DNA from 3 places in the Fictibacillus enclensis genome. Region 3 is predicted to be linked to each of the others. Evidence: a T-box and tRNA genes for the amino acid it is inferred to sense, from the RefSeq annotation. Region 3 holds a T-box; the other regions hold tRNA genes.

Region 1 (10,252 bases), 2.5 Mb from region 3:
GAGACTTATCCGCGGGAGTCAGACTGCGAGTGATAAGATCCGTAGTCAAGAGGGAAACAGCCCAGACCATCAGCTAAGGTCCCAAAGTATACGTTAAGTGGGAAAGGATGTGGAGTTGCCCAGACAACCAGGATGTTGGCTTAGAAGCAGCCACCATTTAAAGAGTGCGTAATAGCTCACTGGTCGAGTGACTCTGCGCCGAAAATGTACCGGGGCTAAACGTATCACCGAAGCTATGGATTGTACCGTCAGGTACAGTGGTAGGGGAGCGTTCGAAGTGCGGTGAAGTCAGACCGGAAGGACTGGTGGAGCGCTTTGAAGTGAGAATGCCGGTATGAGTAGCGAAAGACAAGTGAGAATCTTGTCCATCGAAAGCCTAAGGTTTCCTGAGGAAGGCTCGTCCGCTCAGGGTTAGTCGGGACCTAAGCCGAGGCCGAAAGGCGTAGGCGATGGCCAACAGGTTGAAATTCCTGTACCACCTCCTTTCCGTTTGAACGACGGGGGGACGCAGGAAGGTAGGGAGAGCGCGCGAATGGAAATGCGCGTCTAAGCAGTTAGGCTGATTGTGAGGCAAATCCCGCAATCGTGAAGGCTGAGCTGTGACGGCGAGGGAAATTACAGTACCGAAGTCCCTGATCCTACACTGCCAAGAAAAGCCTCTAGTGAGGAAAGAGGTGCCCGTACCGCAAACCGACACAGGTAGGCGAGGAGAGAATCCTAAGATGATCGGGAGAACTCTCGTTAAGGAACTCGGCAAAATGACCCCGTAACTTCGGGAGAAGGGGTGCTCTGGTAGGGTTTATCGCCCGAGAGAGCCGCAGTGAATAGATCCAAGCGACTGTTTAGCAAAAACACAGGTCTCTGCGAAGCCGCAAGGCGAAGTATAGGGGCTGACACCTGCCCGGTGCTGGAAGGTTAAGAGGAGGGGTTATCCCTTAGGGGAGAAGCTCTGAATTGAAGCCCCAGTAAACGGCGGCCGTAACTATAACGGTCCTAAGGTAGCGAAATTCCTTGTCGGGTAAGTTCCGACCCGCACGAAAGGTGTAACGATTTGGATACTGTCTCAACGAGAGACCCGGTGAAATTATAGTACCTGTGAAGATGCAGGTTACCCGCGACAGGACGGAAAGACCCCATGGAGCTTTACTGCAGCTTGATATTGGATTTTGGTACAGTTTGTACAGGATAGGTAGGAGCCTGAGAAGTCGGAGCGCCAGCTTCGATGGAGGCGTCGGTGGGATACTACCCTGACTGTATTGAAATTCTAACCTGGAACCGTGATCCGGTTCGGAGACAGTGTCAGGTGGGCAGTTTGACTGGGGCGGTCGCCTCCTAAATCGTAACGGAGGCGCCCAAAGGTTCCCTCAGAATGGTTGGAAATCATTCGCAGAGTGTAAAGGCACAAGGGAGCTTGACTGCGAGACCTACAAGTCGAGCAGGGACGAAAGTCGGGCTTAGTGATCCGGTGGTTCCGCATGGAAGGGCCATCGCTCAACGGATAAAAGCTACCCTGGGGATAACAGGCTTATCTCCCCCAAGAGTCCACATCGACGGGGAGGTTTGGCACCTCGATGTCGGCTCATCGCATCCTGGGGCTGAAGTAGGTCCCAAGGGTTGGGCTGTTCGCCCATTAAAGCGGTACGCGAGCTGGGTTCAGAACGTCGTGAGACAGTTCGGTCCCTATCCGTCGCGGGCGCAGGAAATTTGAGAGGAGCTGTCCTTAGTACGAGAGGACCGGGATGGACACACCGCTGGTGTACCAGTTGTTCCGCCAGGGGCATAGCTGGGTAGCTACGTGTGGACGGGATAAGTGCTGAAAGCATCTAAGCATGAAGCCCCCCTCAAGATGAGATTTCCCATCACGTCAAGTGAGTAAGACCCCTTAGAGATGATGAGGTTGATAGGTCTGGTGTGGAAGCGTGGTGACACGTGGAGCTGACAGATACTAATCGGTCGAGGGCTTATCCTTAAAAACAAAAGCGGAATGAACCGCTTATATCCGACAAGCGTTGGAGACCCTGACAAGAACACGGTTTTGGTGTTCGTCGGAAGGGACGAAACGACCTCGAGGATATGGTTCATGAAGCTGGACGTTATCAGTAAGTTTGGATGAAGTTATCTAGTTTTGAGGGAATATGCCTCAAAAACAAAAGGTTTGTCAGCGACAAGAGATTCAAGGAAGCAAAACGACGACTCTCCGGAGTGTACTTACCGTACATGAGGAAGAGGAGGAGTGAAGCTGACGAAGCAAATCGCCGTTGATCACAAACCGATATATGTCTGGTGGCAATAGCGAAGAGGTCACACCCGTTCCCATACCGAACACGGAAGTTAAGCTCTTCAGCGCCGATGGTAGTTGGGGGCTTCCCCCTGTTAGAGTAGGACGTTGCCGGGCATATATATTATTCCACAGTAGCTCAGTGGTAGAGCTATCGGCTGTTAACCGATCGGTCGTAGGTTCGAGTCCTACCTGTGGAGCCATTATATGGAGAGCTGTCCGAGTGGCCGAAGGAGCACGATTGGAAATCGTGTATACGTTAACCGCGTATCAAGGGTTCAAATCCCTTGCTCTCCGCCATAATTACTTAACATACGGCCCGTTGGTCAAGCGGTTAAGACACCGCCCTTTCACGGCGGTAACACGGGTTCGAATCCCGTACGGGTCACCAAGTTTTTTCATGAAAATGAAAACAACCATGTTTTTTTCGAAGAAAAAAACTTATACATATAAACCTTTCGGAGGATTAGCTCAGCTGGGAGAGCACCTGCCTTACAAGCAGGGGGTCGGCGGTTCGAACCCGTCATCCTCCACCATTTTATCTTAATATATTGATTATCATCGCGGGGTGGAGCAACGAGCGCTACAGCACGATTAAGCTGCGAGTAAACTCGACGCATACACTTCAAAGAAAATACTGGTAGAGGAAGAGTTCCTCATACTCGGACACATCGTCCGTAACCTTAATATCATCGCGGGGTGGAGCAGTCTGGTAGCTCGTTGGGCTCATAACCCAAAGGTCGCAGGTTCAAATCCTGTCCCCGCAACCAAATGGACTCGTGGTGTAGCGGTTAACATGCCTGCCTGTCACGCAGGAGATCGCCGGTTCGATCCCGGTCGGGTCCGCCATTTTATCTTTAATAAGAAGTTTTGGCTCGATAGCTCAGTCGGTAGAGCAGAGGACTGAAAATCCTCGTGTCGGCGGTTCGATTCCGTCTCGAGCCACCATTTTTGGCGCCGGTTTAGCTCAATTGGTAGAGCAACTGACTTGTAATCAGTAGGTTGGGGGTTCAAGTCCTCTAGCCGGCACCACTATCCTTTTTGTTCAAAGTGTAAGAAATTTCCTCTTGAAGAATACATGGATATGTATTAAAATAGGTTTTGTCTCTCATGGAGGGGTAGCGAAGTGGCTAAACGCGGCGGACTGTAAATCCGCTCCTTTGGGTTCGGCGGTTCGAATCCGTCCCCCTCCACCATCTAATTTTTAGCACATTTATTTTGATTTAGGGGCATAGTTTAAAGGTAGAACGAAGGTCTCCAAAACCTTTGGTGTGGGTTCGATTCCTACTGCCCCTGCCATATGGCGATCGTGGCGAAGTGGTTAACGCACCGGATTGTGGTTCCGGCATTCGTGGGTTCGATTCCCATCGGTCGCCCCATATGATTGGGCTATAGCCAAGTGGTAAGGCAACGGACTTTGACTCCGTCATTCGTAGGTTCGAATCCTGCTAGCCCAGCCATATATGCGGAAGTAGTTCAGTGGTAGAATACAACCTTGCCAAGGTTGGGGTCGCGGGTTCGAATCCCGTCTTCCGCTCCAATTATATGATCTTTAAATGGCGGCATAGCCAAGTGGTAAGGCCAGGGTCTGCAAAACCCTTATCCACCGGTTCGAATCCGGTTGCCGCCTCCACTACATACCACCCAGCCGGGGTGGTGGAATTGGCAGACACACAGGACTTAAAATCCTGCGGTAGGTGACTACCGTGCCGGTTCGAGTCCGGCCCTCGGCACCAATTAAATACACTGCCAGCTTTACTTTTCACATGCCGGTGTGGCGGAATTGGCAGACGCGCACGACTCAAAATCGTGTTCCTTCGGGAGTGTCGGTTCGACCCCGACCACCGGTACCATTACATAACTATCAAAGACTTCTTACATTTGTAAGGAGTCTTTTTTGCTTAAATGGACAATCTTCTTACCTCACATATGCCGTCTCCCATCTTTCATTGTTTGAATGTACTGGTTGTAAACGAATTTGAAAGAGTGATCGATGGTTGATGAATAAGAAACAACATAAATATGTTTGCCCTAAGCCAGCCAACTTTCACGTTCTCCATTACATTGGACCAGCAATATCCAATCGGAACAATAGGGGCAGAAACGACAATCAGTGGAACAGAGTGTTTCAATATTTGCGGACCTTTATGTTCTTGATTTCATAAAAAGTAATGGAAGGTTGTCATATTTTTAATACACGCTGACTATATTGGTATCAAGGCAGTTGTAGGTTTTAGCGCAGGACTTCGTTTTAAATGAAGTCCTGCGCTTTTTTTATTGGATGAGATAGGATTCAGAGGAACCGCCGTTGATTTGAACAAACATTTTCTCGATCGCTGATAGCAGTTTTTGGGCCTCATCGTCCGCCATGGAGGGTCTGAGGTAAACGAGCTGGAGGGCATTTTTGACCTGTTCTCCTGTCATGGTGCGTTTGGAATCGACGATAGGGCTTCCAAATGCGCCGTTTTCGTCTGCTGACAGAAGTTTCCCTTCCATGTTCATTAAACGACCGTTTAACCCTTCATATTGATCTCCAGGAGCTCCTATTTTAATTTCAACGTCTCCATGGACCCCATCTGCATTATAAATCCCTAAAGGTATACCATATTGAAGGGAAAAGAAGTTATTTACGTCAACGGCCGAATTGACCAGTGCTACGTCCTTGCCGCCATATACACGGCGCAGGAGAGCTTCAGAGGAAGGTCTGTAGCGGGACGGATCCATGGAAAGCTTTTTGAAGACCTGACGCCATTCCTGTATACCCGGGTGGTCGGCCGCAGCCTTTTCAAGAGCATCTAGTTTCAGGGATTCAAGAAATAATTGGAATCTGCCTTTTAGCATTTGCGGTGATTCTTCAATCACGATATCATGATATAGTATTACGCCCATTTTAAAGGAAGGAACAAGCTTTTTTATGTCCTCTGCCAGTTTAATCATCAACTTTTCACCCTTATCTTATAGCTGTATTTTATAGTTAGTTTACCATAGATGAAATCATCCATTTAAGGAGAAAGGAGGTGCAGTCATGACAGGCGCCCAGTTAAAAGAAGAACTCCTTGCATATAGTAAATCAATTGGTATCGACAAGATTGGGTTTGCTGCCGCGGATGTCTTTGCGGAACTGAAGGAAAGGCTTAAGGAACAGCAGAACCACGGATACCAATCTGGATTCGAAGAAAAAGATATCGAGAAACGGACGAATCCCCAGCTGCTGCTTGAGGGAGCGAACACCATCATCTCGATTGCTCTTGCTTATCCTTCCAGGATGAAAGATGCTCCACAAAGTACAAGGGAAGCGAGAAGAGGAATATTTTGCAGAGCTTCCTGGGGTGTGGATTACCATCATATTTTGCGTGAGAAATTAAGGCTGCTGGAAGCATTTATCGCTGAAAAAGCCCCGTATGCCCGTTCTGTGTCGATGGTGGATACCGGCGAACTGTCTGATCGTGCGGTGGCAGAAAGTGCCGGAATTGGCTGGAGCGGAAAAAATTGCGCAACCATTACGCCGGAGTTTGGTTCATATGTTTATTTGGGAGAGATGCTGACGACGGTTTATCTTCCGCCTGATACGCCCATCACAGACCAATGCGGAGATTGCAACATCTGTGTGGAGGCTTGTCCTACGGGCGCTCTCGTACAAGGGGGACAGCTCGATTCGAACAAATGCATCGCCTTTTTAACACAAACTAAGGATTTTCTTCCTGATCAATATCGTGAAAAGATCGGCAACCGGTTGTATGGTTGTGATACATGCCAAACGGTCTGCCCTAAAAATAAAGGAAAAGATTTTCACCTTCATCCCGAAATGGAGCCGGATCCTGAAATTGCAAAACCTTTATTAAAGCCGCTACTGAAGATGAGCAACCGGGAATTCAAGGAGAAGTTCGGCCATGTGTCTGGTTCCTGGAGGGGGAAAAAGCCGATTCAACGAAATGCCATCATTGCGCTTGCCCATTTTAAGGATACCAGTGCTGTCGGAGATTTGGCGCAGCTCATGAAGGAGGACCAAAGGCCCGTTATTCGCGGAACCGCTGCCTGGGCACTCGGTAAAATAGGCTCAGAGGCGGCGGAAAACGAGCTTATTTCGGCGAAAGAACAAGAAAATGACGGAAATGTGGCAGCTGAGATCAACAAAGGCCTTCAAATGATTCAAAATCAAGGCATACACTAATCGCATCGCAACTGCATGTCCGTTAGTATAGAAACCAAGAAAATAAAAGAAGGGATTTTTATGTGTAATATCAAAACCTTATTCTCTTACGAGGAAATGGATAGCCCCATTGGCCCCCTGACTGTGATCACTACACAAAACGGCATTTGCCGGATTGACTTTGGGAGCCTTGAAGAAAATTTACCATCCCTTCAATCCTGGATGTCAAAGCACTATCTTAAGGGGGAACTGATCCATTCACCGGAAGAACTCAAACCGGCTGTTGATCAGCTTGCGAGTTATTTCAGCGGGAATCTCCAACAGTTTACTATTCCTTTGGATTTATATGGCACTCCTTTTCAGATTAAAGTGTGGGAGGAGCTTAAGGGAATTCCCTATGGTGCCACATGTTCCTATAAAGACATTGCTCAAGGAATTGGTGCACCCAAAGCAGTAAGAGCTGTAGGCAGTGCAAACAATAAAAATCCAGTTCCGATCATTATTCCTTGTCATCGTGTGGTAGGGAGCAATGGTGCCCTGGTCGGTTACGGCGGGGGTCTGGATAAAAAAGAGCTTCTTTTAAACATCGAGCTTCAAAACTTTATACCTAAGTCTTCCTGAACCGTTTATTATGACGGTTCTTTTTTTTTGGCTCTGATTCATATGGTAATAGTACGTTACTTTTGCAGCAGTGGAGGTGCCATATGAACTGGCTGGAACATCTCAAATTTTATGTCCAAAAGCTGACCGACTGGATGGTCAATGAGAACTGGAGTGATAGTGTTCAGCTTCCGATGGAGGAAAGGGAAAGCTTTGCAAGGAAAAAACAGGCACTGCATGAAAGGAATGCGGTTCTTGTCAATAATAATGTGGAGGCGCAGGTTCTCAGGCATTCGGTTTTTAATGATACGAGACAGGTGGATTATGTACTTCACTTCAGCAATTTAATCCGGCATGGATTCGATTTTTATGTTGAGGAGTGGATCCAGCAGAGGCGGGCTGTGTTTAAAGACGACGTGCTGATCAGCGACCAGCTGCTGAATCCTGAAGGGAAGCATAAAGAAAAAGTGAAGATCGAAAGGGAAACGGATCCGCCTCAACCGCGAAAGCATTCGTACGATCGGCTTGCAGCGGTACGGTATGCCGAGCGATGGTGGAATACCTACAATCCAGCTTACAAGTCATTTGATGTTGATTGTACAAACTATATCTCCCAGTGCCTTCATGCGGGGGGAGGCATTCCCATGGCCCATCACGGGACACGTTCCAAAGGGTGGTGGTTTAAGTATCATGACTGGAGCTACAGTTGGACAGTGGCCAACGCCATGCGGTGGTATTTAAGCGGATCAAAGGCAACCCTCCAGGCGAGGGAGAAATCCTCTGCGAGCCAGCTCATCCCGGGTGATGTTATTTGCTATGATTTTGACGGCGACGGTCACTGGCAGCATACCACCATTGTCGTGGGGAAGGATTCTTCGGGCGAGCCGCTGGTAAATGCCCATTCCACGGACAGCCGGATGAGGTATTGGAGGTATGAAGACTCTACGGCTTATACTCCGAAAATTAAATATAAGTTCTTTCATATTACGTAAAGTTCCACCTCAGGGCTAATTCTTCATAAAAGTGCTATAATAATGAAGATATTAGTATACGAGGTGAGAGTTTTGGGTTTACATGTAGTTCTTTATCAGCCACTGATCCCGGCGAATACAGGGAATATTGCCCGTACATGTGCGGGAACAGGCACTTCACTGCATCTGATCCGGCCGCTTGGCTTCTCAACGGATGACAAACAGCTAAAGCGTGCAGGTCTTGATTACTGGGAACATGTAAATGTTCATTACTATGATTCGCTGGAAGAACTGTTTGAACGGTTTCCGGAAGGATTGTTTTACTATATTACAAAGTTTGGAAAGCAGCGGTATACCGATATGGATTACAGCGCGCCGGCCAGGGATCACTTTTTTGTATTTGGCCGGGAGACAACCGGATTGCCGGATGAATTATTGAAGGCAAACGAGGAATATTGTTTCAGGCTGCCGATGAATGATAACATCCGGTCGCTGAACCTTTCCAATACAGCCGCCATCTTAATTTATGAAGCATTGCGCCAGCAAGGTTTTCCGGCGCTCACATAAGCTGCTGGTGAAATAAATAAAAAAACGTCCCGGGCTCGGGGCGTTTTTTTATATGTACTGATTATTTGGCTCCAGGATTATCATTGTATCCCGCAGTGAAAATGGCGGTCAAGAACGTAAGCATAACTCCTAATATCAGGATAAAACTCATGCGGTCTCCTCCTTTTGGTGTAATGGTTCCGTATCTTCCTTTATTATAACGAAACCGCTGTCATCGTACAACGGCAAACACAGCCACAAAAAGAAAAGACTATTTCTTCAACTCGTATCATACCCATACTAAAACCACTATCATTCATTAAATTCTGTGGCAATACGGCAATCCTGCGAAATTCATAAAACAAGTTGAATGATTGGGGACATCCTCGCATAAAGTAGATTAACAAACGAAGGATGCAAACACTACGCAAGGGGGTACACATGGATATTTTAGGTAAAATCCAATTGCACCGTGAAGAAGAGAGGCGTCTTGCCTGGGAAGGTACCTTCGGAGAATACCTTGAGATTTTAAAGGAACGTCCCTATGTCGCTCAGTCCGCTCATTCCCGAGTCTATAATATGATTAAAGATGCTGGAATAGAGGAAGTGAACGGAACCAAGAAGTATAACTTTTTTAACAACCAGATTTTTGGACTTGAAGATTCAATCGAGCGGCTGGTGGAGGAGTATTTCCATCCTGCAGCCAAACGGCTGGACGTGAGAAAAAGGATACTTTTGCTGATGGGGCCAGTTTCCGGAGGGAAATCCACCATTGTCACCATGCTTAAGAGGGGTCTGGAAGATTATTCGAAAACAGAGTCAGGGGCAGTCTATGCCATTAAAGGTTGTCCGATGCACGAAGATCCGCTGCACCTCATACCGCATCATTTGAGAGACGATTTTTACCGGGAATTCGGCATTCGAATTGAAGGCAACCTCTCCCCGTTGAACACTATGAGGCTTGAAAAGGAATATGGCAATTGCATTGAAGATGTAATAGTGGAGAGAGTCTTTTTTTCCGAGGATAAACGGACAGGGATTGGAACGTTCAGTCCGTCCGATCCGAAGTCACAGGATATTGCCGACTTAACCGGCAGCATTGATTTTTCCACCATTGCAGAGTTCGGTTCAGAATCGGATCCCCGCGCTTACCGCTTTGACGGAGAACTGAACAAAGCCAACCGGGGGATGATGGAATTCCAGGAAATGCTGAAGTGTGATGAAAAATTCCTCTGGCATCTCTTATCATTAACGCAGGAAGGCAACTTTAAAGCAGGACGTTTTGCCCTTATCTCGGCTGATGAGCTGATTGTGGCCCACACCAATGAATCGGAATACCGTTCGTTTATCGCCAACAAGAAAAATGAAGCTCTTCATTCGAGAATTATCGTAATGGGTGTCCCTTACAATCTGAGGGTTTCGGAAGAAGAACGCATTTATGAAAAAATGATTAAAGAAAGTGACATGTCCCATGTTCATATTGCTCCTCATGCGCTTCGGGTGGCGGCCATTTTCTCGGTACTTACCCGCTTGATGGATTCCAAGAAGCAGGGCATGGACCTCATCAAGAAAATGAGGCTGTATGATGGTGAAATCGTGGAAGGTTATAATCATATTGATCTCGAAGATCTTCAAAAAGAATTTGCCGATGAAGGCATGAGCGGCATTGATCCGCGGTATGTCATCAACCGGATTTCGTCTGCCATC
Region 2 (10,252 bases), 1.9 Mb from region 3:
GTGCCAAGGCATCCACCGTGCGCCCTTTCTAGCTTAACCTTTAACACGATCGTAAGATCGTTAAAAATAGTACTAAATCAGCGCACAACTAATGAATTAGTTGGCTTGTTTGGATGTTTCGTTATCTAGTTTTCAAGGAACATGGCCACAACAAATGTGTAACCTTATTATGAATTGAAAGAAACGATGTTCTTTCAAAACCAAACAAAAGCTCAGAGTAAGATTCATGAGGCACCTGAGTGCTCATGTCTCCATAGAAAGGAGGTGATCCAGCCGCACCTTCCGATACGGCTACCTTGTTACGACTTCACCCCAATCATCTGTCCCACCTTCGGCGGCTGGCTCCAAAAGGTTACCCCACCGACTTCGGGTGTTACAAACTCTCGTGGTGTGACGGGCGGTGTGTACAAGGCCCGGGAACGTATTCACCGCGGCATGCTGATCCGCGATTACTAGCAATTCCGGCTTCATGTAGGCGAGTTGCAGCCTACAATCCGAACTGAGAGTGGCTTTTTGGGATTGGCTCGGCCTCGCGGCTTCGCAACCCTTTGTACCACCCATTGTAGCACGTGTGTAGCCCAGGTCATAAGGGGCATGATGATTTGACGTCATCCCCACCTTCCTCCGGTTTGTCACCGGCAGTCACCTTAGAGTGCCCAACTGAATGCTGGCAACTAAGGTCAAGGGTTGCGCTCGTTGCGGGACTTAACCCAACATCTCACGACACGAGCTGACGACAACCATGCACCACCTGTCACTCTGTCCCCCGAAGGGGAAAGCTTGATCTCTCAAGTGGTCAGAGGATGTCAAGACCTGGTAAGGTTCTTCGCGTTGCTTCGAATTAAACCACATGCTCCACTGCTTGTGCGGGCCCCCGTCAATTCCTTTGAGTTTCAGCCTTGCGGCCGTACTCCCCAGGCGGAGTGCTTAATGTGTTAACGTCAGCACTGAGGGTGGAACCCCCCAACACCTAGCACTCATCGTTTACGGCGTGGACTACCAGGGTATCTAATCCTGTTTGCTCCCCACGCTTTCGCGCCTCAGCGTCAGTTACAGGCCAAAAAGCCGCCTTCGCCACTGGTGTTCCTCCACATCTCTACGCATTTCACCGCTACACGTGGAATTCCACTTTTCTCTCCTGCACTCAAGTCTCCCAGTTTCCAATGACCCTCCACGGTTGAGCCGTGGGCTTTCACATCAGACTTAAAAGACCGCCTGCGCGCGCTTTACGCCCAATAATTCCGGATAACGCTTGCCACCTACGTATTACCGCGGCTGCTGGCACGTAGTTAGCCGTGGCTTTCTGGTCAGGTACCGTCAAGGTACCGGCAGTTACTCCGGTACTTGTTCTTCTCTGACAACAGAGCTTTACGACCCGAAGGCCTTCATCGCTCACGCGGCGTTGCTCGGTCAGACTTTCGTCCATTGCCGAAGATTCCCTACTGCTGCCTCCCGTAGGAGTCTGGGCCGTGTCTCAGTCCCAGTGTGGCCGATCACCCTCTCAGGTCGGCTACGCATCGTCGCCTTGGTGAGCCGTTACCTCACCAACTAGCTAATGCGCCGCGGGCCCATCTGTAAGCGTCAGCCGAAACCGACTTTCAAAAAAGAAGCAGGCGCTTCTCGTTATCATCCGGTATTAGCTCCGGTTTCCCGGAGTTATCCCCGTCTTACAGGCAGGTTACCCACGTGTTACTCACCCGTCCGCCGCTAAATCAGAGGAGCAAGCTCCTCGTCATTCGCTCGACTTGCATGTATTAGGCACGCCGCCAGCGTTCATCCTGAGCCAGGATCAAACTCTCCAATAAAGTGTTTGATATAGCTCTTAAAGTTTAAAAATAAGAAATTGATGGGATTGTAAAATCCCTGACTTACTCTGGCTTTTGTTTGGTTTTCAAAGAACATTTAATCGCTACATCATTTGCGTAGCTTAATTATTATATCCATTGTCAGAGCGAATGTCAAGTGCATTGCCCTTAAAAATGGTGGGCCTAAATGGACTCGAACCATCGACCTCACGCTTATCAGGCGTGCGCTCTAACCAGCTGAGCTATAGGCCCAAAAATAAAATGGAGCGGGTGATGAGAATCGAACTCACGACCAGAGCTTGGAAGGCTCTTGTTTTACCACTAAACTACACCCGCATTGAAAAGATGGTCGGGAAGACAGGATTTGAACCTGCGACCCCCTGGTCCCAAACCAGGTGCTCTACCAAGCTGAGCCACTTCCCGTTATGGCGCGCCCTGAGAGATTCGAACTCCCGACCTTTTGATTCGTAGTCAAACACTCTATCCAGCTGAGCTAAGGGCGCGTATTATTCTTGATGGGTTTTATGTTATATATGAGAAGCTATTGGTGCGGTCGAGAGGACTCGAACCTCCACGGGGTTGCCCCCACTAGCCCCTCAAGCTAGCGCGTCTGCCATTCCGCCACGACCGCAAAGCAGTTAAAGTTATAAGTACATTTTTGAAAAAATGGTGCGGGTGAAGGGACTCGAACCCCCACGCCGTAAAGACACTAGATCCTAAGTCTAGCGCGTCTGCCAATTCCGCCACACCCGCATGATGTGTAAATGGTGAGCCATGAAGGACTCGAACCTTCGACCCTCTGATTAAAAGTCAGATGCTCTACCAACTGAGCTAATGGCTCATGAAGATGGCTGGGCTAGCAGGATTCGAACCTACGAATGACGGAGTCAAAGTCCGTTGCCTTACCACTTGGCTATAGCCCAATAATCATGATGCATTTCTTATTTAAATGTTGGTTTTAAGTAAAATGGCGGGCCCGACCGGGATCGAACCGGCGATCTCCTGCGTGACAGGCAGGCATGTTAACCGCTACACCACGAGCCCATTTTAATAAAACAGCTTGTCCGTTTTTTCTTCCGAAAAATACTTGGTTCTTTTCTTCCGAAATATACTTGGTGACCCGTACGGGATTCGAACCCGTGTTACCGCCGTGAAAGGGCGGTGTCTTAACCGCTTGACCAACGGGCCGATAAAAACTGGCAGAGAAGAAGGGATTCGAACCCTCGCGCCGCGTTAGCGACCTACTCCCTTAGCAGGGGAGCCCCTTGAGCCACTTGGGTACTTCTCTGTATGGCTCCACAGGTAGGACTCGAACCTACGACCGATCGGTTAACAGCCGATAGCTCTACCACTGAGCTACTGTGGAATGTGTTTTTGAGACATTTAAAATCATACTTGTTTTTTCTCAAAAAGTCAACTGTTTTTTTCATTTATTTTGTTTATGTAAACAGCAAGATGTCTTTCAGCGACTTTATTAATCTAACACAGATTTGAACACCTAGTCAACACTTTTCTCATCACTTTTAAAAAACAATTTCCCCCGGCATTTTCCGCACACGTATTTCCTTGTGTCAACCTTGCGCTTCCGCTTGTATTGCTGCTTACAGTCTGTGCATATATAGAGGTATTTATAAGCTTGGGTTGTTCGGGTACCCGGCAGGACTTCACAATATCTCAGACCGCCCACTTTTTTCAGCAGCTGTTTAAATTCATGATCTTTGTGCTGGTAGCCCCTTCCCTCGATATGCAGATGATAATGGCACAGTTCATGCTTAATGATACCCACTAATGCCTGCATCCCAAACTGTGTCATCTGCTTAGGGTTGATCTCTATATCATGGGACCTGAGTAAATACCTGCCGCCGGTTGTCCGTAAACGGCCGTTGAAACGGGCATTATGCCGGAAGGGTTTGTGAAAATAATCATTTGATACCTGCTCCACGAGCAATTGAAGTTCCCTTTGATCCATTTTCTTTCCTATCCTTTCTCCTTCTATAGAACAAAAAGTTGGTCACATCAACAAGCCATGAGACATAGACTAAATCACGCTTAAATACGCGGAGGTTTTGTCTATGCCCACATGGTTTAAGAAACAACTCAGAAAAGCTTATTTTCAAAAAGACCGTTATCAAATCCGTTTATTAAATCAATGCTGGTTTTTTTATAATCAAAAAAATAACAACACCGAAAGTAAAAGTCTTCCCTGACAAACAGAAACTTTTTGATTGGATATTACTGCGCCTCCGGAGGCAGCATGGTAAGAGCCACTCTTCCTTTATTGAGATCCACGCTATCCACCCAAACGGTAACAACCTGCCCAACGCTAACCACATCCATGGGGTGCTTCACAAAGCGCTTGGCCAGCTTGGAGATATGAACAAGGCCGTCCTGTTTCACGCCAATATCCACAAAAGCGCCAAAATCAACGACATTTCGCACCGTTCCTTCCAGCTCCATTCCTTGTTTAAGGTCTTCGAGCTTAAGGACATCGGTTTTCAGCAGGGGCTTTGAAAGCTCTTCCCGCACATCCCGGTTTGGACGAAGCAGTCCGTCCACGATGTCATGAAGAGTGGGCACCCCAATATTGAGTTGCGCCGCCATTGCTTCCACATCGATCAATTTCAGCTTGTCTTTCAGGCTATCTGTGCCGATTTCTGCTACCTCACTGTTCATTTCTTTTAAAAGCAACAGCGTTTCTTTATAGCTCTCCGGGTGAATGGCCGTTTGGTCGAGCGGATTTTTCCCGTCCGGAATTCTTAGAAATCCGATACATTGCTCGTACGTTTTCGCACCGAGGCGCGGAATCTTCTTCAGTTCTTCGCGTTTTTCAAACTTCCCTTTTTCTTCTCTCGCTTTTACAATATTTTGCGCAACGGTCTTGGACAAGCCGGCTACATACTGAAGCAAGGAAGAAGAAGCTGTATTCACGTTGACGCCTACCTGGTTTACTGCGGTTTCCACAACAAAGGTCAGGGATTCGTTCAATCGTTTTTGCGATACATCATGCTGATATTGTCCGACTCCAACCGATTTCGGGTCAATTTTCACCAGTTCAGCCAGCGGATCCTGCAGTCTTCGTACTATGGAAATGGCACTTCGCTCCTCCACCTGAAGGTCAGGAAACTCTTCCCTGGCGATTCCTGAAGCGGAATATACACTGGCTCCTGCTTCATTGACGATAATATAGGAAACCGGCTCCTTTAAACCTTTAATGGTATCGACGATAAATTGTTCGGTTTCCCTGGAAGCTGTTCCGTTTCCAATGGCAATGACATTGATACCGTAAGTATCAATCAGGCCTTTGACGACCGCTTCGGACTTTTGCACTTCCGATCTTGGCGGTGTTGGATAAATGGTCTGAATATGAAGCATTTTCCCCGTTTCATCCACAACACCAAGCTTGCAGCCCGTTCGGTAAGCAGGATCCACCCCTAAAACCATACGGCCTTTTAGCGGAGATTGAAGAAGCAGGTTCCTCAGGTTTTCAGAAAAGATGTGAATGGCCTGTTCCTCACCCTTATCGGTCAGTTCGTTCCGAATGTCTCGTTCGATGGAAGAAGCAATCAGCCTTCGGTAGCTGTCCTCAATCGCCTCTTGTAAATAAGGTGCAGCGGGAGATTCCGATTTCTTGATTACCGTCCGGTTCAGCCGCTGAATAATTTTTTCAGCAGGTGCTTCCACTTCCACCTTCAGAACGTCTTCTTTTTCGCCGCGGTTGATGGCAAGAATACGGTGAGGCACGATTTTGCCAACCGGTTCACTGTACTCATAATACATTTCGTAGACCTTTTTTTCGTCTTCTCCGTTTTTCTTTAAAGACGTTTGCAGCTGTCCTTCCTTAAACGTAAGGTCTCGGATCCACGATCGAATCGCCGCATCGTCTGAAATCTGCTCGGCTAGTATATCCTGCGCACCCGCGAGTGCTTCTTCAGGTGTATGTACCTCTTTTTCCTCGGACAGGAACTCTTTCGCCTTTGCCAGGACATCGCCTTGCCACGGCTGGCTCATGAGCCATTCAGCCAGCGCTTCAAGCCCCTTTTCCTTGGCTACCGTCGCCCGGGTTCTTCGCTTTTGTTTGTATGGGCGATAAAGGTCTTCGATTTCCTGCAGTTTTTTGGCGCTTGATATGGAATCCGCCAGTTCATCGGTCAGCTTTCCCTGCTCTCCAATCAGGCGCAGAACTTCTTCTTTACGTTCCTTTAAATTTTCTGTGTATTGCCAGCTATCCATAATATCTTTAATTTGAACTTCATCCAGGCCGCCTGTCAGCTCCTTACGATACCTGGCAATGAAAGGCACCGTGTTGCCGTCCTTCAATAACTCAATCACGTTTGCCACTTGTTTTTGTTTGATGCCCAATTCTTTCGCAATTTCAGTAAATCCTTGATCCAACTCTATTGTTTTTTCCAATAGAAGTACCCCTTTCGAATCCGTAAAAATTACGGGTATACCCTTTTAGTTTAACACTTTCCCGATGTTTTAACGAAAATTGATCAATGAATCCCATATAAAAAAGCACCCTTTGAAGGGCGCTTGGTCGGATGTAAAACCAAAAAAAAAGCCGAGGCAACCCGGCAGAGAGGTCCATCAAGGCCTCCAATGTGCTTATGCATGCGACACTTTTCCTACGAGGCAGGTAGCGTCATCAATTAATTTTTGAGAAAGAGTTCCGAGGTAAGCAGCCGATTCCCGAGGCGATATCATATTGGTTAGAATGGAACGGCTTTGCGTATGAATTTCCATTCCATCTGAATAAATGATAAATGCGGTCTGATCATCAAACGGAAATTGCTGTACACGGAACTTCTGCGGCTTTCCGGAAAGAAAACCAACCGTCGGAAGAGGGTAAATTAATTTACGGTCTTCCCCCGCCATCATAAAGCGGATATTTCCCACTCCCGCATAGCGGACGATGCGCTGGTTGAAGTCAATTTTAAAAATGGAAAGCACCGCTCCCCTGGTTCCTTTTAGCTCTTCATTGCATACTTGCATGATTTCCTCAACTTCTAATTGATGATTCTTTTCCACAGCGATCACTGCCGCTTGGGAGGCTTTTCTGGCTAAACCTCCGCTCCCCAGCCCGTCAGCTACCGCACAAATAAAATAATCACGGGTTTCCGTGACATAAAAACTGTCTCCACATAATTCATTACCGTTTTTGGGCTTTTGGAAAGAAGAGACGGCGATTTTGTCATAGGAAAAATCCTGGATCATTTCAAAGCCTCCGATGGTTCCACCCGAATCGCTTCACGAAGCTTCTCAAGTGCTCTCCTCTGCAGACGTGAGACATGCATTTGAGAGATATTCAGGCGCTCCCCTGTTTCTTTCTGGCTCAAATTCTCAAAATACGTGCATTTAAGGATTTCCTGCTCTCTTTCAGAAAGAACCGCAAATGCTTTCTGCAGGAGCATTCTCTTGTCGATTTGATCATAGCCGGCATCCTGTGTTCCCACGAGGTCTAACAGGGTTACTGTGCTGCCTTCCTGATCGGCTTCAATGGAACTGTCTACGGATAGGGCCTGGTAACTCTTGCCCATTTCCATCGTTTCCAGAACTTCTTCCTCCGTAACCTCCAGGTAATCAGAAATTTCCTGGATTTTCGGGGAACGCTGAAGCTCATTCGTCAGATCTTCTACAGCTTTTTTTATGCGGGGTCCAAGTTCCTTAATTCGTCTTGGCACATGGACGCTCCACGTTTTATCACGGATAAACCGTTTAATTTCACCTATGATGGTAGGGACCGCAAACGATTCAAACGAACGTCCAAAGTCGGCATCGTACCTTCGCAATGCAGCGAGCAGGCCGATCATTCCCACTTGGACCAAATCGTCATGAATGCTTTTCCCCTTGGAAAATTTTCGCGCTAGTGAGTGAACGAGATCTTCGTACTGTTGTACGAGTTTCGTTTGCAATATTTCATTTTGCGGATCGTTTTGCAGCTCGTGAATCCATTTATAAACTTCTTCTTTATTGTGTAGGTGCTGGTGAGGTCCTGTCGACATTTTCCTCCACCTCATCTCTGTGAAGATACTTCGTCATCATTACGATCACACCCGCTTCACCGCTGATTTCCACTTTGTCCATCAATGACTCAATTAGGAAGAGGCCCAGACCTCCTTCGTTCAATTGTTCTACGGATTTCCCTTCTACAGGTCCGAGTGATTGGTTTACATCATCGTAATCAAAGCTCTTGCCGTGGTCCACAACCATAATTTCGAGCCGGTTATCATACACCCCGCATCCGATGCGAATCTGTCCTTTTTCCAGCTCCGTATACGCATGATTTACAACATTGGTACAGGCCTCTGAGACAGCAATTTTGATATCTTCAATTTCGTCAAATGCAAATCCCATCCTGTTGGCAATACCAGAAATCGTCAGACGCACCACCCCGACATAATCGGTTTTGGCGGGTACCGTCATTTCGATAAAATCAGAGGCTTTATTACTCATCTGGCCTCCCCCTTTACCTCGTTGTCAATGTCCATTACCTCTGTCAGGCCGGTAATTTCAAATAAACGCTTAACCCTCTCGGTCATTCCGCGCAGCTTTAATGTCCCGTCGTTTTTTTTCGTGGACTTTAATGCTCCGACAAAAATGCCGAGCCCTGTACTATCCATATAATCAATGTTAGCCAGATCAATGACAATCTGGGTATTTTTCACCTCGGTCAGAGGAACCAACATCTCTTTTAGTTTTGGTGCGGTGTACGCGTCTACTTCTCCAGCTAGTGTTAAATAATGAACTCCATTCGTTTCTTCGTGGCTAATTTGCAAATTCATTTTTTTCCCCCCAGGATATTATCATAAACCCATAACACTAATTACCCGTTCTTAAAGAAGATTAAACCATTCTTTTTAGAATGATCAGGGTAAAGTCATCTCTCAATTCAAATTCCTGAAGTCGCTCGAGCTCATGAAATACCGAATCCACGATTTCCTGAGCCGGTTTGTGCATATTTTCACGGATGAGTGCAACAATCTCGTCTCGTTCAATGAACCCTTTGCTGGTCCTGCACTCCGTTACCCCGTCCGAAAGGAGAATAATCATATCTCCAGGATCGAGCTGCTTTTCATATTCTTTGTATTTCGTCGTTCTTGATACACCCAGCACAAGGCCTTTGGCAAACATGTCCTCAAACTCATCGGTTGCTGCTTTATAAAAAAAGCCGGGCTCGTGTCCGGCCCCGGCATAGTAGAATTTATGGACATCGGTGTCATAAAGCCCATATAGCATGGTTATAAACATGTTCGGGTGCACGTTCTGTTCAACGACTCTATTCAAATTTTCAAGAAGAAGGTTAGGCTGCATCCTTTGCTCAGGAAGACTGTCCATCGCGTATTTAATCATGGACATGCACAGCGCGGCAGGAATCCCCTTCCCGATAATATCCGCTACAGCCACGCTGATTGACTTGTCATCCTTTACAAAATTAAAATAGTCCCCGTTCATTTTCTTGGCAGGAACGCTTTTGACACCAATGTCAAGAGAATCCACCGTCGGCACATCACTGATTAAAAGTGTCTGCTGCATGCTTGCCGCCACTTCAATTTCCGATTCCAACTGTCGCTGGCGGGTCCTCAGACTCTGATGTTCGCGATACGCAAAACCGTACCCGATCATGACCTCCAAAAGAAAATCAAACGCGTCCTTCATTTCCTCGGTCATGTCAGGAAATAACTCATTTAGTACATTTATATGATGGCTGACCACATCTTCAGGCGAGATCTGCTGTTCAATCAGCTTTCGGCTGAACTGCTGTCCTTTGTATAGGGCTGTCTCGTTTTTCCCATTAAGATACGTTGTCAGCAAGTCTTTATATCGATCTATGATGAAATCTCGGTCGTTCATTTAATACCTCCTAACGAAGCCACTTCGTCGCAAGGATTTCAGTTCCGGAGTCAATCGTGGAATCAATGGTAAACTCGTCCATTAAACGCTTTACCCCCGGCAGTCCGGCTCCAAGTCCCCCGGAAGTTGTATATCCGTCTTCCATTACCTTACGAATATCCCTGATTCCAGGGCCATTGTCCACAGCAATGATGCGGAGGCCTTTTCTTCCCATTTGTTCCACGGGCTCAAGGCAGATCTTGCCGTTTCCTGCATATAAATAAATGTTACGTGCCAACTCTGAAATGGCGGTAGTGATACGAGCCTGGTCTACGTTGCCAAATCCGAGTTCTTTAGCCATATTTCTTCCCAATTGCCTTGCGCTTACGATATCCCATTCATTGCAAACTTCTACACAGGATTGGATGTCCATGCTCACCCCTCCAGTTCCAGCTGCAATTTATCAAGCCCTTGTTCCAGGTCAAGAGCCGTCGGAACCTCTCTCATTGAAATCCCCAGGTCGATCAATGTAATTGCTACTGCGGGCTGGATACCGGTCAATACCACTTGCGCTCCCATCAGTTTTGACATGCGGACAACGTCTCCCAGTACTTTTG
Region 3 (10,252 bases):
CACTGGAATGGCAGATTTCATCGTATGGTGGCCGGCGTGAAAAAGGGTTACATTGTCAAGTGCCTGTTCTTCCAACAACCGGCGGGTGGTGTTTTGAATCGCCAATTCCTGAATGTCAAATCCAAACACACGGCCCCTCTTACCGACCATTCGTGAAAGATGAAGTGTGTCATTCCCGTTTCCGCATGTGGCATCGATAACAGCACTTCCATCTGACGCAGCGGCTTCGAGCAATGTTCTTGCAAATGGCAGTATTCCTTGTAGATTCATAGCGGCCTCACCATTTCTTCAGAATAATATTTTCCCTGGTAACTGTTTCTTCGTTCAAGTTCGCTTTCGATCGCGTTCAGGACTTTCCATTTATTCATACTCCACATCGGGCCAATCATTAATTCAGGGGGCCCATCACCCGTAAGGCGGTGTATCATCATTTCAGGGGGAAGAATCTCAAGCTGGTCACATACGAGATTAACGTAGGTATCAAAGTCCAGAAACTGAAGCATTCCCTTGTCGTATTGCTTGACCATCGGCGTTTTTTTTAACAGGTGAAGCAAATGGATCTTGATGCCCTGTACATCCAGCTTGGCTACTTCTCTTGCCGTTTCCATCATCATTTCTGGTGTTTCCAGTGGAAGCCCGTTAATAATATGGGAGCATACCCGAATATTATGTTGACGGAGCTTTTGCACACCTTCTACATAGGTTTGGTAGTCGTGGGCACGGTTGATGAGAAGGGCAGTCCGTTCATGGACCGTTTGAAGACCCAGCTCGACCCACAGGTAGGTCCGTTCATTGAGTTCTGCAAGATATTCAACCACATCGTCAGGCAAACAGTCGGGACGGGTGGCAATGGCCAGTCCGGCGACATCCTTTTGCTCCAGGATGGATTCAAACATTTCCCGCAGCTTTTCCACGGGGGCATAAGTATTGGAAAAAGCCTGAAAATAGCCAAGGTATTTCCCTTTTTTCCATTTTCGGTGCATACGTTCTTTTACCGTATGAAACTGGGTGATCAAATCATCACGACGGTCCCCGGCAAAATCCCCGGATCCGCTCTGCGAGCAAAAGGTACAGCCGCCGTATGCTGCTTTTCCGTCACGATTTGGACAGTCAAAGCCGCCATCAAGAGGGACTTTGATAATTTTTTCATCAAAATGGTTTCGTAGATGGGTATTCCATGTATAAAAACGCTTGTCGCCAAAATGGGCGGGAAAACTTAGGTCTGGCAATTAGATTCACTCCTTAACTTAACAAAAATGCTCACTATCGCACTATATGCCATTTTAGCATGGGAGAGTCCATTCTCCAACATTCGGTTAGAGGGGAGGAGGAGGCAGGTTTACAATTGTCAGCACGCAGAAAAAGCACTACAATACTTAGGGGTATTCTTTTGCTGAAATGGGGGGCTTGGTATGCCAAAGTCGCTTTGGCTGCTTATTATCGGCATGGTCCTGAATGTAACAGGATCAACTTTTTTGTGGCCGGTGAATACGATTTACATACATGAGCATCTCGGAAAGTCGCTGACTGCTGCGGGAATTGTGCTCATGATCAATTCGGGCGCCGGGGTGCTGGGCAATCTGGCTGGCGGCCTGTTGTTTGACAGGCTTGGTGGTTACCGTGCCATTCTTGCCGGAGTTTCGATCACCCTTCTTGCCCTTGTACTGTTAGTGTTTTATCATACATTTTTGTTTTATGCCCTTCTTCTTGCGGTGATTGGATTCGGGATGGGAATGACCTTTCCATCCATGTATGCCATGGCGGGAACCGTCTGGAAAGAAGGCGGGCGAAAAGCATTTAACGCCATTTATGTTGCCCAGAATGTGGGGGTGGCGCTCGGAGCGGCTGGCGGCGGATTTGTCGCTTCCGTTTCCTTTCAATGGTCGTTCATCGGAAACGCCGGCCTTTGTGCCGTATTTTTTCTGCTCGTTTTATTTGGTTTTAAAGAGATGAGCAGCAAAGCGTCAGAGATTGCTCCGGAAACCATTCTTACCCAGAATACAAGAATACAGAACAAGACTATGTTTACCGGGCTGCTCATTTTATGCGCAGGCTATTTGCTGGCATGGATCTGTTATGTGCAGTGGCCATCCACGATTGCGGTCTTTACGCAGGAAACAGGCATCAGCCTTAGACTGTACAGTCTGCTTTGGACGGTGAACGGTGCATTGATTGTCCTTTTGCAGCCAGTCCTCACTTATGTTTTAAACAAATGGACCGCTGCCACAAAAACTCAAATTCTTGCAGGTTATGTAATCTTCATTCTTTCGTTTATTATAGTGAGTCAGGCCGAGTCATTTGCAGGTTTTCTTGGAGCAATGGTGGTTCTGACGCTAGGGGAAATGCTGGTTTGGCCAGGCGTTCCTTCCATTGCTAATGAACTTGCCCCTGCGGGCAGGGCCGGCTTTTATCAGGGAATCGTGAATAGTACGGCTACAGCGGGACGAATGATCGGGCCATCATTTGGCGGCATTCTCGCAGACACCTGGGGAATGAATGCTGTTTTTAGTGTCATTTTTGGTTTGTACCTGATTAGCATGGCACTTACGCAATTGTACGACAGAAAGATTGCTGTCCGCGATCTTTCGCAGAAAAAGACCGTTTGAAATAAGGAGAGTTGAATGGAAAATTTCATGGCTTTTAATTTTCAGGAACTGCCGTTTGTCATCATTTCATTGGTTATTGCATTTACCATTCATGAATTTGCCCACGCATTTACCGCTTATCTATGCGGTGATCCGACAGCAAAGAACCAGGGCCGGCTTACCCTTTCGCCGATTGCCCATCTTGATCCCATCGGCACCATTCTCTTGCTGATTGCCGGCTTTGGATGGGCGAGGCCTGTTCCGGTTGACCGCCGGAACTTCAAGCGCCCTCACTTATATGGCATTCTTGTTTCGATTGCCGGGCCGCTGAGCAATATATTGATCGCTGTTATTGGCATCATTGTTTTTTATTCACTTTTTACAACGGGTGTCGTGGACGGTGTGTCGGAAAAGGGAATTGATTTTATCGACCGGCTGATCAACATGCTTGTCTATTTAAATGTCTTGCTGTTTGTATTTAACTTGCTTCCGGTCCCGCCGCTTGACGGCTATCGCGTTCTCGAGGACCTGGCACCGGATAGAGTCCGGGCGAAAATGATGAAATATGAGCATTTTGGGGTCATCATTTTCCTGGTTCTCGTTTTAACACCGCTCGACCGTTACACCATCTATCCGATTTTCAATACCATCGTGCCTGCTGTCGCCAATACGGTGGATAACTGGATTCGTCCTTTCTTTGAATCTGGTATATAACTAGGAAAATAGGGCTAAGCTACACTTGACAATTTGCTTTGGTATTCATACAATACAAGTTAAATATGGTAAATTACGATGATAAGGACTAGTAAAAAAGCAGAAGGAAGCAGAGAGTTGACGGATGGTGCAAGTCAACCCCAAACCTTTTTGAACTCGCCTTGTAGTTGCGGAAGTGAACATTTGTAGCTTCTGTCGTGCAACCCGCGTTAAGGGTCCAATGAGAGAGCGTGGCACGTTTGCACGCTAATGTGGGTGGTACCGCGGCAGGTTAATAAGTATACACAACCTTTCGTCCCTGAATGAGTTTTAGGGGCGGAAGGTTTTTTATTTTGTCTTTATTACTTTAAAGGGTGAATGATAGTAACAGGGAGGAAAAGACAGTATGCATTACGATCATCGAAAGATCGAGCCGAAATGGCAGCAATATTGGGAAAACAAAAAAACATTTAAGACCGAAGAGGATTACTCAAAAAAGAAATTTTACGCCCTGGATATGTTTCCTTATCCGTCCGGTGCCGGACTTCACGTTGGTCATCCGGAAGGCTATACAGCCACTGACATCCTTTCACGCATGAAGCGTATGCAGGATTACAATGTACTGCACCCTATGGGGTGGGACGCATTCGGCTTGCCGGCCGAGCAGTATGCACTTGATACAGGAAATGATCCGGCTGAGTTCACCGAAAAGAACATAAATACCTTCCGCAGACAGATCAAAGAACTTGGCTTCTCCTATGACTGGGACCGTGAAGTCAACACGACTGATCCGGAGTATTACAAGTGGACCCAATGGATTTTTATCCAGCTGTATAAAAAAGGATTGGCGTATGTTGACGAAGTACCTGTGAACTGGTGTGAGGCACTGGGGACAGTCCTTGCGAACGAAGAAGTCATCGATGGAAAAAGCGAACGCGGAGGCCATCCGGTTGTCAGGAAACCGATGAGACAGTGGATGCTGAAGATTACAGCCTATGCCGATCGCCTTCTTGAAGATTTGGAAGAGCTGGATTGGCCGGAAAGTCTGAAAGAAATGCAGCGCAACTGGATCGGCCGTTCGGAAGGTGCTGAAGTTCATTTTGAAATTGACGGATATGACAAGCAAGTAACCGTGTTTACAACACGTCCGGACACCTTGTTCGGAGCGACCTATCTTGTGCTTGCTCCTGAGCATGCATATGTCAATGAGATTACTACAGAAGCCCAAAAGCAGGCTGTCGAGCAATACAAAAATGAAGTGGCTACTAAGTCTGACCTTGAACGCACCGAGCTTTCCAAGGAAAAAACAGGTGTCTTTACCGGTGCTTATGCGGTCAATCCAGTTAATGGCAAACGGGTGCCAATCTGGATCGCCGACTATGTGCTGGCGACTTATGGCACGGGTGCCATTATGGCCGTACCGGGACATGACGAGCGCGATCATGAATTTGCGATGAAATTTGAATTGCCGATCATCGAGGTTGTAGAAGGCGGAGATGTGAGCAAAGAAGCTTATGCCGGCGACGGAAAGCATGTGAATTCCAACTTCCTGGACGGTCTGGATAAAGAGGAAGCCATCAATAAAATCAACAGCTGGCTCGAAGAAAATAAAAAGGGCGAAAAGAAAATCACGTACCGTTTGCGTGACTGGCTGTTCTCCCGCCAGCGCTATTGGGGTGAGCCGATCCCGATCATTCTGTGGGAAGACGGAACAATGACTCACGTTCCTGAAGAAGAACTTCCTTTGCAACTGCCTGTGGTGGAAGAAATCAAGCCATCAGGTACAGGAGAATCCCCGCTCGCCAACGTATCAGAATGGGTGAATGTAGTGGATCCAGAAACCGGCAAAAAAGGACGCCGCGAAACCAATACAATGCCGCAATGGGCAGGAAGCTGCTGGTACTATTTAAGGTACATCGATCCAAAAAACAGCGAAATGATTGCCGATCCTAAGAAAATTCAGCACTGGCTGCCGGTTGATATTTATATCGGCGGTGCAGAACATGCGGTTCTTCACTTGCTCTATGCCCGTTTTTGGCATAAGGTGCTTTATGATCTTGGCATTGTTTCGACAAAAGAGCCGTTTCAGCGGTTGTTCAACCAGGGAATGATTCTTGGCGAGAACAATGAAAAAATGAGCAAGTCCAAAGGCAATGTAGTGAACCCGGATGAAATCGTCGCCTCGCACGGTGCAGATACTCTCCGTATGTACGAGATGTTCATGGGACCGCTCGATGCCTCTATCGCATGGAGCACGACGGGGCTTGACGGATCCCGCCGTTTCCTTGACCGTGTGTGGCGCCTGTTTGTCGCAGATAACGGAGAGCTTAATCCTGCAATCACAGAGGAGCAGGGAACAGATACCTTTGAGCGGGTTTATCATCAGACCGTGAAAAAGATAACGGAGGACTTTGAAGGACTTCGGTTTAACACTGGTATTTCTCAATTGATGGTGTTCGTGAACGAAGCCAACAAGCAAAAGGTTCTTCCGAAGTACGCGATGGAAGGCTTTGTGAAGCTTCTTTCTCCAATTGCTCCACACATCACGGAAGAGCTTTGGGAAAAGCTTGGCCACAGCGGAACCATTGCCTATGAAGCTTGGCCGGTATGGGATGAAGCCAAATTGGTGGATAAAGAGGTCGAGATTGTAGTACAGATAAACGGTAAAGTAAAAGCTAAGCTCAGCGTACCAGCTGACATTACACGGGAAGACATGGAGCAGGCAGCAATGGACAGTGACGCGGTTCAAAGCAGCATTGAAGGGAAAACAGTCCGCAAAGTCATTGCAGTTCCAGGCAAGCTCGTGAATATCGTTGCCAATTAATCCGCAAAGAGGTGAAATGAATTGACAGATCATATTGAAACGATTACTCCTGAAGAGGTGAAAGCTAAGCTGAAAAAGGGTGAGGCCATCTCCCTCATTGATGTTCGTGAGGATGAGGAAATCGCTGCGGGAAAGATTCCTGAAGCGAAACACATCAAGATGATGGAGATCCCTGATCGATTGGATGAGATAAATCCGGACGAAGAGCATATCATCATCTGCCGTTCCGGGAATCGAAGTGTGAACGTATCTTACTTCCTTCAGGATCATGGATATAAAGTAAAAAACATGGTCGGCGGCATGCTGGCTTATGAAAGAGATTCCGAATAAATTAAGACCTGGCTGTCAAAATGCGCAGCCGGGTTTTTTTATGGATTGTTTTAAACTGCAAAACTAGTGGGATTTTTACAAAGGATTCGACGAAACCGGGAGGGAATTACTTAGACAGGAGGTGGGGTATGTTAAAGATCAAATTATTTGATGAAGAACATGAAGAAGACCTGGAAGAAGCGGTTAATGCTTTTCTGGAGAATATTCCTGAATCCAAAATCAAAGATGTTAAGTACCAGGTTTCTATCAGTGACAGTCTGAGAGCAGAAGAGGAACCGACCATATACTCCTATTCCATCCTGGTAATCTATAGCGAGTAAACAAAAAGGCTGAGAGGCAAGTGTTTTCACTTCCTCTCAGCCTTACTGATTTTATAACACGGCGGCGTTCGTTCCCGCCAGGTGCCCGGTAACAAAAGCAACAGTAATGTTGTATCCTCCGGTATACCCGTGAAGGTCGAGTACTTCTCCACAGAAATACAATCCCTTTTTCTTTTTGGAAGCCATACTTTTTGGCTCGATTTCCTTAATCGATACGCCTCCGCCAGTAACAAAGGCTTTTTCAATGGAGAGTGTTCCGTTAACTTCCAATGGAAAACGTTTAAGGAGTGAAGTGAACTTGCGAAGACTTTGCTTGTTCAGATGCTCACCCGTTATCTCAAGCGGGATTTCTGCTTTTTCCAGCAAAAACAAAAGATACCGTTCGGGAACCAACCCTTTTAAGACATTCTTAATGGCCTTTTTCGGATCATTTTTCAATAGGTTGTTTACTTGTTGAAACAGTTCTTCCTCGTTCAGGTCAGGAAAGGCATCAACACTCATCGAAATGGTTTTCGTATTAAATTTTTTGAGAGCTTTTACTACATATTGGCTGGACCTGAGAACAGCGGGTCCTGAAATGCCGAAGTGGGTAAAGATCATATCCCCTTTATGTGATTTGATCAGCTTGCCCTTTGGATTCCAGACAGACAGCTCCGCCTGGCGCAGTGAAAGGCCCTGCAAAGTTTTTGATTTAATAAAAGGTTCAGAAGAGGTGATGGGAACCTCAGTCGGATAAAGTTCGGTGATGGTGTGACCGGCTTTTTTTGCCCAGGCATAGCCATCTCCGGTTGATCCTGTATGCGGTACCGATTTTCCTCCGACGGCAATGATCACTGACTTGGCGGGAATGATGGTGCCGTTTTTCAAAACGATTTCTTTTACCGCCTCTTCGGTATAGTTAATGGTTTCGACGGGAGAGTTGGTCCAGATTTTCACACCGAGGGATTCAATTCTCTGTAACAATGCCGCAACCACATCGCCGGCCTTATTGCTGACAGGAAACATTCTTCCATTGTCTTCTTCTTTTAACGCTATGCCCAGTCCCTCAAAAAAAGAAATGATATTCTCGTTATTAAAGATGGAAAACGCACTGTATAAAAAACGCCCGTTTCCGGGAATGTGTTTAATGATTTCCTCAATGGGCAGCCTGTTGGTGACGTTGCACCGTCCTCCGCCTGAAATAGCCAGCTTTCTGCCAAGCTTGTCCCCTTTATCGATGAGCAGCACTTTTCTGCCCTTTGATGCTGCTGCGACTGAGGCCATAAGTCCTGAAGGCCCTCCGCCGATGACAACCACATCATATTTCATTTTTGCACCTGCTTCCTTTTCTGCCTGGCTTTTCAACCAGGTCTTCAAAACACGTTCATTTGATACATTCAAAAAGATACCACAAATTTTATCAAATTAAAAATTCTGTTTCATTTGATTGCTTGTGTTACAATACTAATGTTGTTTTAAGAGAACACATAAAAATTGCCTGGTTGCAGCATTTAATAGTAGGAGATGGATTCATGTCTCGGTTATTGCGAGGAACGTTAATTTTAACAGCAGCAACATTTTTTTCAAAGTTTATCGGAATGCTATACATTATCCCTTTCAATGCGCTTGTCGGCACGAAGGGGCTTGCGTTATATGGGTATGCCTATAATCCCTATACGGTGCTATTAAGCATCGCAACGATGGGAGTTCCGCTGGCGGTTTCAAAGTTCGTATCGAAGTACAATACGCTCGGTGACTATGAAACCGGAAGAAGATTATTAAAATCGGGACTTTGGATTATGACGGCCACCGGCTGTATGGCTTTTCTTATTCTGTACTTAATGGCTCCCGGCCTGGCTTCAAATATCCTGGGAAAACATGATGGTGTCGGAAATTCGGTCGAGGATATCACGTTTGTCATCCGAATGGTAAGCACCGCCTTGATTTTTGTTCCTTCCATGAGTTTGATCAGGGGATATTTTCAAGGATTTCAATCCATGGGACCTACGGCGGTTTCGCAGGTCATTGAACAGATTGTCCGTATTTTGTTTATTTTGATTGCCAGCTATATTGTCATTAAAGTGATGCATGGTGATTTAACAACCGCTGTGGGACTGGCTACGTTTGCGGCAACTGTCGGTGCAGTCGGCGGTTTGCTTGTTCTGCTCTGGTACTGGAACCGCAGACGGCCGTATCTGAAAAAACTGTATGCAGAATCAAAGGTGGAGTCCACGGTGTCGCTGCCTGCGATCTATAAGGAAATCGTCTCGTATGCCGTTCCATTTGTAGCGGTTGGACTTGCCATTCCGCTTTATAAAAATATTGATCAGTTTACCGTGGTCAGTACACTGCAAAATGCGGGGTACAGCTTAAAAAAAGCAGAAGCCGTGTTTGCGATGGTAACCCAGACTTCCCACCAGCTGGTCATGATTCCGGTGTCGCTTGCCACCGCCTTTGCGCTGACGCTGATCCCGGTGATCACGAAGTCTTATACTGAAGATGACAGAGAAACCTTGAACAAACAGATCACCCAGTCCTTCCAAATCACCTTGTTCCTGACGGTGCCGGCGGCCATCGGGCTTTCGGTTTTAGCTTATCCGGCGTATGGAACTCTCTTTACCCTGGGGGACATCAAGCTGGGAGGACAGATTCTCGAGTGGTATTCCTTGTCTGGCATCTGGTTTGCCATGTTCACTGTAACAGCAGCCATTATGCAGGGGCTTAACCGCCAAAAATTTGCGCTTTTCAGCATGCTTGTAGGAATACTGTTTAAGTTGTCATTGAACATTCCCCTCGTTCTTTTGTGGCAGGGGATCGGCTCCATCATTGCCACTAATATTGGCTATACGGTTTCGATTTTAATCAACCTGTATGTTATTAAGAAATACGGTGAATTTTCATATAAGTGGGTCATTCGCCGTTCCATCTTGATCCTTGCTTTTGGTTTGGCAATGGCCCTTGTCGTTTACCTCGTAAAAGCGCCGATCGAACACTCTTTTGATGGCGTGTATACAAAAGCAAGAGGCGTAGTGGTGCTCACTGCAGGCATTATTTCGGGAGGACTTGTTTATTTCTTCCTCTCTTACCGTTCGGGGCTGATTGGCCTTGTGCTTGGCCAGAGATTCAAGTTCCTGAAACGAAAAAATCAAAAAGCCACATAAAAAGAAGGTCCTTTGAAAGGACCTTCTTTCTGCAATGATGGCTTGGCAAATCGCGTGTAAAACGCCGGATTCACTTTGAAGCTTCGTTTTGTTCATCATACCACTTTAACTGGTTGCCAATGCTGTATCCTTGCAGGGGAACCTCAAATTGGTATCCCGCACGGGTGAGTGCAGGCTGGAGATGTTCCCGATATACCCAGCCGCCATGGAGGAAAACCGTGGTTTCTTCCGGTTTTTCATGCGTGAGCAGTTCATCGATGACCTTTCTTGCCCATTCCTGCTTTTCCTTCGATGAAAAATTTTTGATGGAAACATTATAGGGCTCAATCCGCTCATCCTGAGTGAGAAACCCTTCTTTTG

The links. A T-box is a leader RNA that pairs with one kind of tRNA and senses whether it is charged. The one in region 3 lies ahead of leuS (leucine--tRNA ligase), so its partner is inferred to be a tRNA-Leu.
Region 1: it has a tRNA-Leu gene. The T-box ahead of leuS (leucine--tRNA ligase) is inferred to sense a tRNA for this amino acid. The anticodon was not compared.
Region 2: it has a tRNA-Leu gene. The T-box ahead of leuS (leucine--tRNA ligase) is inferred to sense a tRNA for this amino acid. The anticodon was not compared.

What each region holds. Positions count from the first base shown of each region.
Region 1 covers NZ_CP126109.1:823,117-833,368, forward strand. The annotation lists rRNA gene QNH15_RS04380 (23S ribosomal RNA) at 1-1,969, shown strand, start outside; rRNA gene rrf (5S ribosomal RNA) at 2,280-2,395, shown strand; tRNA gene QNH15_RS04390 (tRNA-Asn) at 2,407-2,481, shown strand; tRNA gene QNH15_RS04395 (tRNA-Ser) at 2,488-2,578, shown strand; tRNA gene QNH15_RS04400 (tRNA-Glu) at 2,595-2,669, shown strand; tRNA gene QNH15_RS04405 (tRNA-Val) at 2,739-2,814, shown strand; tRNA gene QNH15_RS04410 (tRNA-Met) at 2,972-3,048, shown strand; tRNA gene QNH15_RS04415 (tRNA-Asp) at 3,052-3,127, shown strand; tRNA gene QNH15_RS04420 (tRNA-Phe) at 3,151-3,226, shown strand; tRNA gene QNH15_RS04425 (tRNA-Thr) at 3,235-3,310, shown strand; tRNA gene QNH15_RS04430 (tRNA-Tyr) at 3,391-3,474, shown strand; tRNA gene QNH15_RS04435 (tRNA-Trp) at 3,504-3,577, shown strand; tRNA gene QNH15_RS04440 (tRNA-His) at 3,582-3,657, shown strand; tRNA gene QNH15_RS04445 (tRNA-Gln) at 3,664-3,738, shown strand; tRNA gene QNH15_RS04450 (tRNA-Gly) at 3,744-3,818, shown strand; tRNA gene QNH15_RS04455 (tRNA-Cys) at 3,837-3,911, shown strand; tRNA gene QNH15_RS04460 (tRNA-Leu) at 3,926-4,014, shown strand; tRNA gene QNH15_RS04465 (tRNA-Leu) at 4,047-4,131, shown strand; gene QNH15_RS04470 (B3/B4 domain-containing protein) at 4,553-5,215, opposite strand; gene queG (tRNA epoxyqueuosine(34) reductase QueG) at 5,304-6,449, shown strand; gene QNH15_RS04480 (methylated-DNA--[protein]-cysteine S-methyltransferase) at 6,510-7,049, shown strand; gene QNH15_RS04485 (amidase domain-containing protein) at 7,133-8,020, shown strand; gene trmL (tRNA (uridine(34)/cytosine(34)/5-carboxymethylaminomethyluridine(34)-2'-O)-methyltransferase TrmL) at 8,093-8,566, shown strand; gene QNH15_RS04495 (PrkA family serine protein kinase) at 8,987-10,252, shown strand, end outside.
Region 2 covers NZ_CP126109.1:219,852-230,103, reverse strand. The annotation lists rRNA gene QNH15_RS01375 (23S ribosomal RNA) at 1-39, opposite strand, end outside; rRNA gene QNH15_RS01370 (16S ribosomal RNA) at 258-1,805, opposite strand; tRNA gene QNH15_RS01365 (tRNA-Ile) at 1,981-2,057, opposite strand; tRNA gene QNH15_RS01360 (tRNA-Gly) at 2,068-2,141, opposite strand; tRNA gene QNH15_RS01355 (tRNA-Pro) at 2,152-2,228, opposite strand; tRNA gene QNH15_RS01350 (tRNA-Arg) at 2,232-2,308, opposite strand; tRNA gene QNH15_RS01345 (tRNA-Leu) at 2,351-2,436, opposite strand; tRNA gene QNH15_RS01340 (tRNA-Leu) at 2,473-2,558, opposite strand; tRNA gene QNH15_RS01335 (tRNA-Lys) at 2,571-2,646, opposite strand; tRNA gene QNH15_RS01330 (tRNA-Gln) at 2,654-2,728, opposite strand; tRNA gene QNH15_RS01325 (tRNA-Asp) at 2,774-2,849, opposite strand; tRNA gene QNH15_RS01320 (tRNA-Glu) at 2,919-2,993, opposite strand; tRNA gene QNH15_RS01315 (tRNA-Ser) at 3,003-3,093, opposite strand; tRNA gene QNH15_RS01310 (tRNA-Asn) at 3,097-3,171, opposite strand; gene QNH15_RS01305 (SprT family protein) at 3,304-3,774, opposite strand; gene cmpA (cortex morphogenetic protein CmpA) at 3,878-4,012, shown strand; gene QNH15_RS01295 (Tex family protein) at 4,038-6,215, opposite strand; gene QNH15_RS01290 (protein phosphatase 2C domain-containing protein) at 6,411-7,019, opposite strand; gene sigB (RNA polymerase sigma factor SigB) at 7,016-7,807, opposite strand; gene rsbW (anti-sigma B factor RsbW) at 7,773-8,258, opposite strand; gene QNH15_RS01275 (STAS domain-containing protein) at 8,255-8,587, opposite strand; gene QNH15_RS01270 (PP2C family protein-serine/threonine phosphatase) at 8,649-9,656, opposite strand; gene QNH15_RS01265 (anti-sigma regulatory factor) at 9,667-10,068, opposite strand; gene QNH15_RS01260 (STAS domain-containing protein) at 10,071-10,252, opposite strand, start outside.
Region 3 covers NZ_CP126109.1:3,415,558-3,425,809, reverse strand. The annotation lists gene mnmM (tRNA 5-(aminomethyl)-2-thiouridylate-methyltransferase MnmM) at 1-270, opposite strand, end outside; gene mnmL (tRNA modification radical SAM protein MnmL/YtqA) at 267-1,229, opposite strand; gene QNH15_RS17920 (MDR family MFS transporter) at 1,413-2,606, shown strand; gene QNH15_RS17915 (site-2 protease family protein) at 2,622-3,299, shown strand; T-box leader at 3,369-3,602, shown strand; gene leuS (leucine--tRNA ligase) at 3,685-6,102, shown strand; gene QNH15_RS17905 (rhodanese-like domain-containing protein) at 6,124-6,432, shown strand; gene QNH15_RS17900 (sporulation protein Cse60) at 6,561-6,752, shown strand; gene QNH15_RS17895 (BaiN/RdsA family NAD(P)/FAD-dependent oxidoreductase) at 6,804-8,060, opposite strand; gene QNH15_RS17890 (putative polysaccharide biosynthesis protein) at 8,264-9,892, shown strand; gene QNH15_RS17885 (DUF6884 domain-containing protein) at 9,963-10,252, opposite strand, start outside.